Regions from separate parts of the Agrobacterium sp. 16-172Ci genome, predicted to be linked through region 2. Evidence: riboswitches for the same ligand, from Rfam matches in the RefSeq annotation. Region 2 holds a riboswitch; the other holds the start of a gene.
What was found. A riboswitch is a leader RNA that binds a small molecule or an ion and turns the genes downstream of it on or off. The one in region 2 is predicted to bind thiamine pyrophosphate.
Positions count from the first base shown of each region.

Region 1: linked by a shared signal. The riboswitch ahead of ACQZ40_RS19505 (ABC transporter permease) and the one ahead of thiC (phosphomethylpyrimidine synthase ThiC) in region 2 are both predicted to bind thiamine pyrophosphate.

Region 1 covers NZ_JBNWBW010000024.1:42,956-47,164, reverse strand. The annotation lists gene ACQZ40_RS19510 (pilus assembly protein TadG-related protein) at 1-1,211, opposite strand, end outside; TPP riboswitch at 1,430-1,532, shown strand; gene ACQZ40_RS19505 (ABC transporter permease) at 1,657-2,442, shown strand; gene ACQZ40_RS19500 (ABC transporter substrate-binding protein) at 2,439-3,389, shown strand; gene ACQZ40_RS19495 (hydroxyethylthiazole kinase) at 3,386-4,126, shown strand; gene thiE (thiamine phosphate synthase) at 4,113-4,209, shown strand, end outside.
Region 2 covers NZ_JBNWBW010000002.1:355,452-359,660, reverse strand. The annotation lists gene thiO (glycine oxidase ThiO) at 1-372, opposite strand, end outside; gene thiC (phosphomethylpyrimidine synthase ThiC) at 374-2,197, opposite strand; TPP riboswitch at 2,292-2,403, opposite strand; gene ACQZ40_RS04615 (acyl carrier protein) at 2,586-2,837, shown strand; gene ACQZ40_RS04610 (acyl-CoA dehydrogenase family protein) at 2,837-4,018, shown strand; gene ACQZ40_RS04605 (amino acid--[acyl-carrier-protein] ligase) at 4,023-4,209, shown strand, end outside.

The DNA of each region.
Region 1 (4,209 bases), on a different contig from region 2:
ACTTCGAAGAACAGGCCCGGCGAAGCGCATTGCTGCATGCGTGCACCGATTTCCGGCTGAAATGGCGCGATCCAGCTATTGTACCAGCCATTGGTCGGCAGCGGCAGATAGGTGGTATAAAGCACGGCTATGCGGAAGCCTTTTTCCTTCAGCTTCGTGCAATATTTGATATCGACCGGCTCCTGACAGCGGCCGCTGGTGGTTTTTTTGGTACAGGAGGATGGCTTGTAGCTGTCGCCGACGCCGTCTGACACGAAGAAGACGATCTTCTCTGGGCTCGCCGAACTCGCACCGGTGCCCGAAGAGCCGATCCTGTCGCCAATCTGGGTCAGTGCCCGGTCAAAATCGGTCTGCTGGTCGTTGTTGAAACCCTGCTTGGGGATCGACATCAGGTCGACTTCAGCGGCTTTCTTCTTCGCGGTCGCCAGATCAGATGTCAACGACACGACTTCGAGCAGCTTCGTATCTTCCGCTTTCTCTCCGAAGGAGTAAACCGCCATACGATATTGATTGCTGCTTTTGCGCATGGACTTCGCCGTATCCATCAGGCTTGCCGTGGCCTGCGCCACCACATTGATGCGCGTTGTGACCCCGAGGCTTTTGGCTTTGTAGTAATAGCTGTTCTTATCCACCACCCCGTCTTTCACGATGTGACAGGCGAAAGCACATTTGTCGCTCGTATTCGCAACCATCTTAGCAACGTCGGTTGGCGTCGCGCCAACCCCCATCGAGGGGGTGTTATCCAGAAGGACATAGAAGTCGCTGAATGTTTCCGTCTCGTATTTGGCCGTCGCCTTGCCCGAAATGGTGATGAGATCCTCTCCGAGTATCCGTGAAAGCGTGGTGCCGACGGATGCCTTGAAGCTGACCGAGGATTCGATGGCGTTACCGTGTTTGATCACCGACACATCAAGAGACAGGAGCTTATAATCGGGATTGGCCCGCTCATTGCTTTCAAAGAATGCGGAGGCTTCGCTGCTGCCAAGCGAAATGACACCGTCGCCCGACATTTCCTTTGCCTTCTGAACGCTCGCCGACGTATCGGCAACCACAGCAAGCGCCGCGGCATCCGCCGCCATCTGCAGGTCCGATTTGACGGCCATGCCATGCGTCACATCGAGTGCCACGCCGGCCGCCCCAATCAGCGGCACCATCAACAGGGCGCTGAGAATGCCGAAATTTCCCGATTTATCCTGCCAGATGTTCTTCAAATTCGCCCCCGGAACTTTTCCCGGAGCGAAAATTAGCCGAACAATATTGAAAGGCAGTTTCTAGAGATAACTAATTTTCGATAAATCTAATTTCCTTAATAACTAATACGCCAATGGGAGATGCGCACCAGCGCAGGCCCGTTCAGGCATTCACGATCACGCCTGACGACGGATCGGCGGCGGGACGTTGACATTTATGAAACTTGACCTACAAAACAAAATCTTCCGAGGGGAGCACCGAGCGGTGCTGAGATGGCGTTGAGCCGGACCCTTGAACCTGATCCGGGTCATGCCGGCGTAGGAACGGAACTGCCGCGCCAACAGGCGCTGCCCTTTCTCTTCTCCGCTTTGCCTGATCTCCGAGATTGTCATATCTGGAGACGAATGATGATGCTGAAACCTTCCGTCCTTCGCACACGGTGCGTCTGCGTCTGAGGTCCGGCTCATGCGTGCCACCCATGCGCTGAACGGTGTCGGTCTTCTGCTGGTTTTCTGGCAGGCGGGAACGTGGCTGTTTTCACCGCCCCGCTACATCCTGCCATCGCCAGCCGATGTTGCCGGCGCTTTCTGGCGTCAGCCGGGCTTCCTGTTCGGGCAGGCGCTGATAACGCTCGGTGAAATGGCGCTCGGGCTTGCGGCGGGCATCACCGCCGGCATTCTCGTCGCTTTCACCATTGCCGCCATCCCGCGCCTCGGCCGCCTCGTCTGGCCCATGGTTCTGGTGTTGCAGGCCTTTCCGGTCTTCGTGCTCGCCCCCATCCTCGTCCTCTGGTTCGGTTTCGGCATGGCTTCGAAAGTGGTCATGACGGCGATCATCATCTTCTTCCCCGTTGCCTCCGCTTTCACTGACGGGCTCAACCGCACCGATCGCGCCATCCTCGACGCCGCCTCGCTGACTGAGGCGAGCCACTGGCAGATCCTCACCCGGTTGCGCGTGCCGCTGGCATTGCCATCGTTGATTTCGGGCTTGAGGGTGGCCGCGCCGCTTGCCCCGCTCGGCGCCGTCATCGGCGAATGGGTGGGCGCTTCGGCGGGGCTTGGGTTCGTGATGATCCAGTCCAATGCCCGCATGCAGACCGACACCATGTTCGCCGCCATGGCCATTCTCGCCATCATGGCGGTGCTGCTGCGGCTCATCGTGGACTTCTCGACCGCCAATCTTGCCCCCTGGGCCAACGAAACAGAACACACCATTCCTTTCAGATCTTTACGGAGACTTTTGGCACCATGAAACGAACTCTTCTTTCCCTTGTCGTCGCGGCGACAAGCGTGCTTTCACCCATGCAATCGCATGCAGCAGATAAGCTGACCGTGTTGCTCGAATGGTTCGTGAACCCCGATCATGCGCCGATGGTGATCGCCAGGGAACGCGGCCTGTTTGCCGATGCGGGGCTAGAGGTGGAACTGGTTCCACCCGCAGACCCCTCCGCCGTGCCGCGTCTTGTCTCGGCCAAACAGGCCGATATAGGCGTGCACTACCAGCCGAACCTCTATCTCGATCACGATGCCGGCCTGCCGCTCGTGCGTTTCGGCACGCTGGTCGAAACCCCGCTCAACACCGTCACCGTTCTGGCCGATGGGCCGATCAAGAGCTTGAAAGACCTGAAGGGCAAGAAGGTCGGCTTTTCCGTTTCCGGCTTCGAGGATGCCATGCTGAAGCGCATGCTGGAAAAGGACGGCCTGACGAAGGACGATGTCGAACTCATCAACGTCAACTTCTCGCTCTCGCCGTCGCTGATCGCCGGCAAGGTGGATGCCACGCTTGGCGGCTTCCGCAATTTCGAGCTGACGCAGATGAAGCTCGAGGGACACGAAGGCCGCTCCTTCTTCCCGGAGGAACACGGCGTGCCGGCCTATGACGAGCTGATCTTCGTCACCCACCGCGATCTCGCAAAAGACAACCGCCTGCCGCGTTTCCTCTCCGCCGTGGAACAGGCCGCGATCTTCATGACCAATCATCCGCAGGAATCCTGGCAGCTTTTCATCAAAGCCTATCCGAACCTTGACGATGCGCTGAACAAGCAGGCCTTCTTCGACACGCTGCCGCGTTTCGCCAAACGCCCGGCCGCGCTCGACCGCGCGCGCTACGCCCGTTTCGGCGCTTTCATGCAGGAAATGCAGCTGATCAAGCAGGCGCCGGCGGCGGACGACATCGCCGTGGAGCTGCAGCAGCCATGACGACGACTTTTCCGACAGCGGCAAAGGCCGCCGAGATTCTGGAGCGCGTGCGGCAGAGGCGCCCGCGCGTGCATTGCCTGATGAACACCGTGGTGCAGAAATTCACCGCGGACGGCATCACCGTCGTCGGCGGCATCCCCTCCATGACCACCTCGCTCGAGGAAATCGAGAGCTTCGTCACCAAGGCGGATGCGCTGACCGTCAATCTCGGCACACTGGATGCCGAGCGGCGCAAGGTTATCCGGCTGGCGATCGAAATAGCCAATGCATCCGGCAAGCCGTGGATCGTCGACCCCGTACATTGCGACTATTCGCCGTCGCGTCTGGAATTCGCGCGCGAACTGATTGCACTTTCCCCCACCATCGTACGCGGCAATCGCGCCGAAATGAACCTGATCGGCGATGTGCCTGGCGTGGTGAGGATTGAGACGGGGCCGGTAGATCATCTGCGCGATGCCGCCCGCAGCGTCAGGATCGTCAACGGTCATCCGTGGATGGCGAAGGTGACGGGAACGGGGTGCCTTTCGGGCGGCGTCATCGCCGCCTTCATGGCTGTCGAAAAAGACGCGCTGACGGCGGCGGCCTCCGCCCTTGCCGTCACCGGCGTTTCCGCCGAACTTGCGGCCAAGCACGCCAGAGGCCCCGGCAGCTTCGAACCGGCATTTTTGGATGCGCTTTCCGAAATTTCCGGTGAAGACATCACAAATCACGCAAGGATAGAGCATGAACAAGGTTGATTACCGCCTCAACGCGCTGGTCGATGCGAGCCTTGGCGATGTCGCGCCGCTGCCGGAGCTTGCTCTCGCCGCTGCGCTGAACG
Region 2 (4,209 bases):
CCGCCCGGCAAGATCTGGCTCCAGGGCGGCGATTTCGCCCTCATCCACCCAGCGATAACCGTCGGTCCGCGATGCGAAACGCGAAAGCTCCGCCTTATCGCGGGCCAGCGCGACAACCAGCGTGCCGTTACGGACGACAAGGCCGGGTGTCGCTTCATCCCACCAATCGAGCGCCGCCTGACCGAGCGTCAGAACCGGCTCTTCAGCGCTTTCACGCTCGCACCAAGGCGCCAGCATGCCGCCCGCATACCAGGATGCGCCGCGAGAGGGTTCGGCATTGCGCTCGCAAACCTCGACGGTAACACCGGTCCGCGCCAGTTCGAAGGCCGCCGTCAAACCGGCGACCCCCGTTCCCTTGACCAGAACGCGCATGCTATTCGGCATCCGCAGGCGTCGCGAGCGGCATGTAAAGCTCACCGCCTTCCTTGAAGCGTGCGGCCATGGCCTCCAGTCCCTCCTTCTGCGCCTCGGCGCGGATATCGTGGGAAATCCGCATCGAGCAGAATTTCGGCCCGCACATGGAGCAGAAATGCGCGACCTTGTGCGCTTCCTTCGGCAAGGTTTCATCATGGAAGGAGCGCGCCGTATCCGGGTCCAGCGACAGGTTGAACTGATCCTCCCAGCGGAACTCGAACCGCGCGCGCGACAGTGCATCGTCCCGCACCTGTGCCGCCGGATGGCCCTTGGCGAGATCGGCGGCGTGGGCGGCGATCTTGTAGGTGATGACGCCGACCTTCACGTCGTTGCGATCCGGCAGGCCGAGATGTTCCTTCGGCGTGACGTAGCAGAGCATCGCCGTGCCGAACCAGCCGATCATCGCCGCACCGATGCCGGAGGTGATATGGTCGTAACCCGGCGCAATATCGGTGGTGAGCGGCCCGAGCGTATAGAAGGGCGCCTCGCCGCAGGTCTTCAGCTGCTTGTCCATATTTTCCTTGATCTTGTGCATCGGCACATGGCCGGGGCCTTCGATCATCACCTGGCAATCTTTTGCCCAGGCGATCTGCGTCAGCTCGCCGAGCGTCTCCAGCTCCGCGAATTGTGCGGCGTCATTGGCGTCGGCAATCGAGCCGGGACGCAAGCCATCGCCCAGCGAGAAGGAGACGTCGTAAGCACGGCAAATATCGCAAATCTCGTCGAAATGCTCGTAGAGAAAACTCTCCTTATGGTGATGCAGACACCACTTGGCCATGATCGAGCCGCCGCGCGAAACGATGCCGGTGACGCGGTTGACGGTGAGCGGGATGTAATGCAGCCGCACGCCGGCATGAATGGTGAAATAATCCACACCCTGCTCCGCCTGTTCGATCAGCGTATCGCGGAACACTTCCCAATTGAGGTCTTCGGCAATGCCGTTGACCTTCTCAAGCGCCTGATAGAGCGGCACCGTGCCGATCGGCACCGGCGAATTGCGGATGATCCATTCGCGGATATTGTGGATGTTGCGGCCGGTAGATAGGTCCATGACTGTATCCGCACCCCAGCGGATCGCCCAGACCATCTTCTCCACCTCTTCCGCCATGGAGGAGGTGACGGCGGAATTGCCGATATTGGCATTGATCTTGACGAGAAAATTGCGGCCGATGATCATCGGCTCAAGTTCCGGATGATTGATATTGGCAGGGATGATGGCGCGGCCGGCCGCCACTTCCTGACGCACGAATTCCGCCGTGACGTAGTCAGGGATATGCGCCCCGAAGCTTTCGCCGTCGCGCGCCAGCTTCTCCTTGGCCGCCTCGCGCCCGAGATTTTCACGGATGGCGATGAATTCCATTTCCGGGGTGATGATACCTGCCCGCGCATAGGCAAGCTGGGTTACGGCTTTACCGGCCGTGGCTCTGAGCGGCTGGTGGCGCACGGAAAATTCAGGCGTCAGGCGTTCGCCGGTGGCAAAGCCGTTATCCTCCGGCTTGACGTGCCGGCCGTCATAGGCCTCGACATCGCCGCGCGCCACGATCCAGTCATGACGCAGACGCGGCAGACCCTTTTCAATCAGAACGGTATGCGAAGGATCGGTATAGGGACCGGAGGAATCGTAAACCGTCACCGGCGGTTCACCCGCCGTTGGATGAACGGCGATCTCGCGCATCGGCACGCGGATATGGGGATGTAAAATCCCGGCTTTGTGGATTTTGGTAGAGGCGGCATGCGGCCCCGTAGTAACCGACAACGGGATATTCTTGGCAGCGATATTCATCTTGAGGCTCCAAAGTTTGACAGTGGAGACCCAGTTCGAGCCGGAATGATGGAAAATACCGCAGCGCCGACAGCGCAATGCACACGCCAGCCGACCTTCGGTCTTTGCACCGTCCCTACGCCAGTATGAACTGGATCAGGTTCAACGGGTCACTGCGCATGAAAGCAGAATCTCAGCCCCTTGACGGGACACCCCTGGTGAATGGCCACAGCAAAAAACACCGACCGGCATTTGTCAAGGCCGACGATCCATGCTTGGCAAAGGTGCGGGAATGGCGCATGCTGCCGTTAGTTGTAATTAACCTAACGGTTTAGGCGAATATTATCGTTTGCAACGTAACGATAAGCACAAACCATCCTGATGTGAAATTCATGGGAGATACGTCGGAATGAACGCGACTATTCGTGAAATACTGGCCAAATTCGGCCAGCTTCCAACCCCTGTCGATACGATTGCAGATGAAGCCGATCTTTATGCGGCGGGCCTTTCTTCCTTTGCATCCGTGCAATTGATGCTCGGCATCGAAGAAGCATTCGATATCGAATTCCCCGACAATCTGCTGAACCGCAAGTCCTTTGCGAGCATCAAGGCCATTGAAGACACCGTTAAGCTCATTCTGGATGGTAAAGAGGCAGCCTGATGAACGTCACCGTAGCGCCGCAGGATGAAACGCTGTCCGCGCGCGCGGGCCGTGTCGCGGCAATTGCCGCCAAACACGCGGATGATGTGGATGTCACCGGCCGCTTCCCACAGGAAGCCGTCGACGCCTTGCGACAGGAACGCCTGCTCGGCATCCAGGTCCCCTCTTCGCTGGGCGGCGAAAGCGCGTCCTTACAGGAAATCGCCGATATCTGCGCTCGGCTCGGTCAGGCATGTTCGGCAACCGCGATGATTTTCGCCATGCACCATATCAAGGCATCCAGCCTGGTGGAACACGGCGAGACAAGCGCATGGCATGCCGGCTTCATGAGCCGCATCGCCAGCGAACAGCTTCTGCTCGGCTCCGCCACCACCGAAGGCGGCATTGGCGGCAATCTGCGCAACTCCATCTGTGCAATCGAGGTCGAAGGCGATTTCTGCCGGCTGGAAAAGGACGCCACCGTCATTTCCTATGGCAGCAATGCCGATGCGATCCTCATCACCTCGCGCGCCCACAAGGATGCCGCGCCCGCCGATCAGGTGATGACGGTCTTTCTGAAAAACCAGTACACGCTCGAAAAGACCCATGTCTGGGATACGCTCGGCATGCGCGGCACCTGTTCGGACGGCTTCCTGTTTCGTGGCGAAGCGCCGGCGGCGCAGATATTCCCGAAACCCTTTGCGGAAATCGCCGCACAATCCATGCTTGCAAGCTCGCATCTCCTGTGGAGCGCCGTCTGGTATGGCATCGCCTCGGATGCGGTGCTGCGCGCCCAGTCATTCGTCAGAGCCGCGGCGCGCAAATCGCCCGGCACCGCTCCTCCCGGCGCGATCCGCCTTGCCGAGGTCTCCACCAAGCTGCAGGTCGTTAAATCCAACATCATCGCCGGCATAAAGGCTTACGAGGACACCAAGAGCGACCCCGAAAAACTGATGTCCATGGCCTTTGCCGTCGCCATGAACAATGTGAAGATCTGCTCTTCGGAAACCATTCTCGAGATCATCGACCATGCCATGCTGGTCTGCGGCATCATGGGCTACAAGAACGGCACGCCCTATAGCCTCGGTCGCCACCTGCGCGACGCGCATTCCGCCCGCCTGATGATTTCCAACGACCGCATTCTCGGCAATTCCGCCAATCTCCTGCTGGTTCACAGGCAGGACACCAGCCTCTTGGGATAAGACCATGGACATGCAAACATCGTTTCTCGATCGACTGTTCGAAGAAGGCCTGCTGATTGAAACCGGTGTGGACGGTCTTTATGGACGCAGCGGCCAGTTCGAGGACGTGATTGCCGCCTTCGAGCGGCTGATCGACCGCACGGGCGGCGCTGACGGCGCCGAAGCGATCCGTTTTCCGCCCGGCATCAACC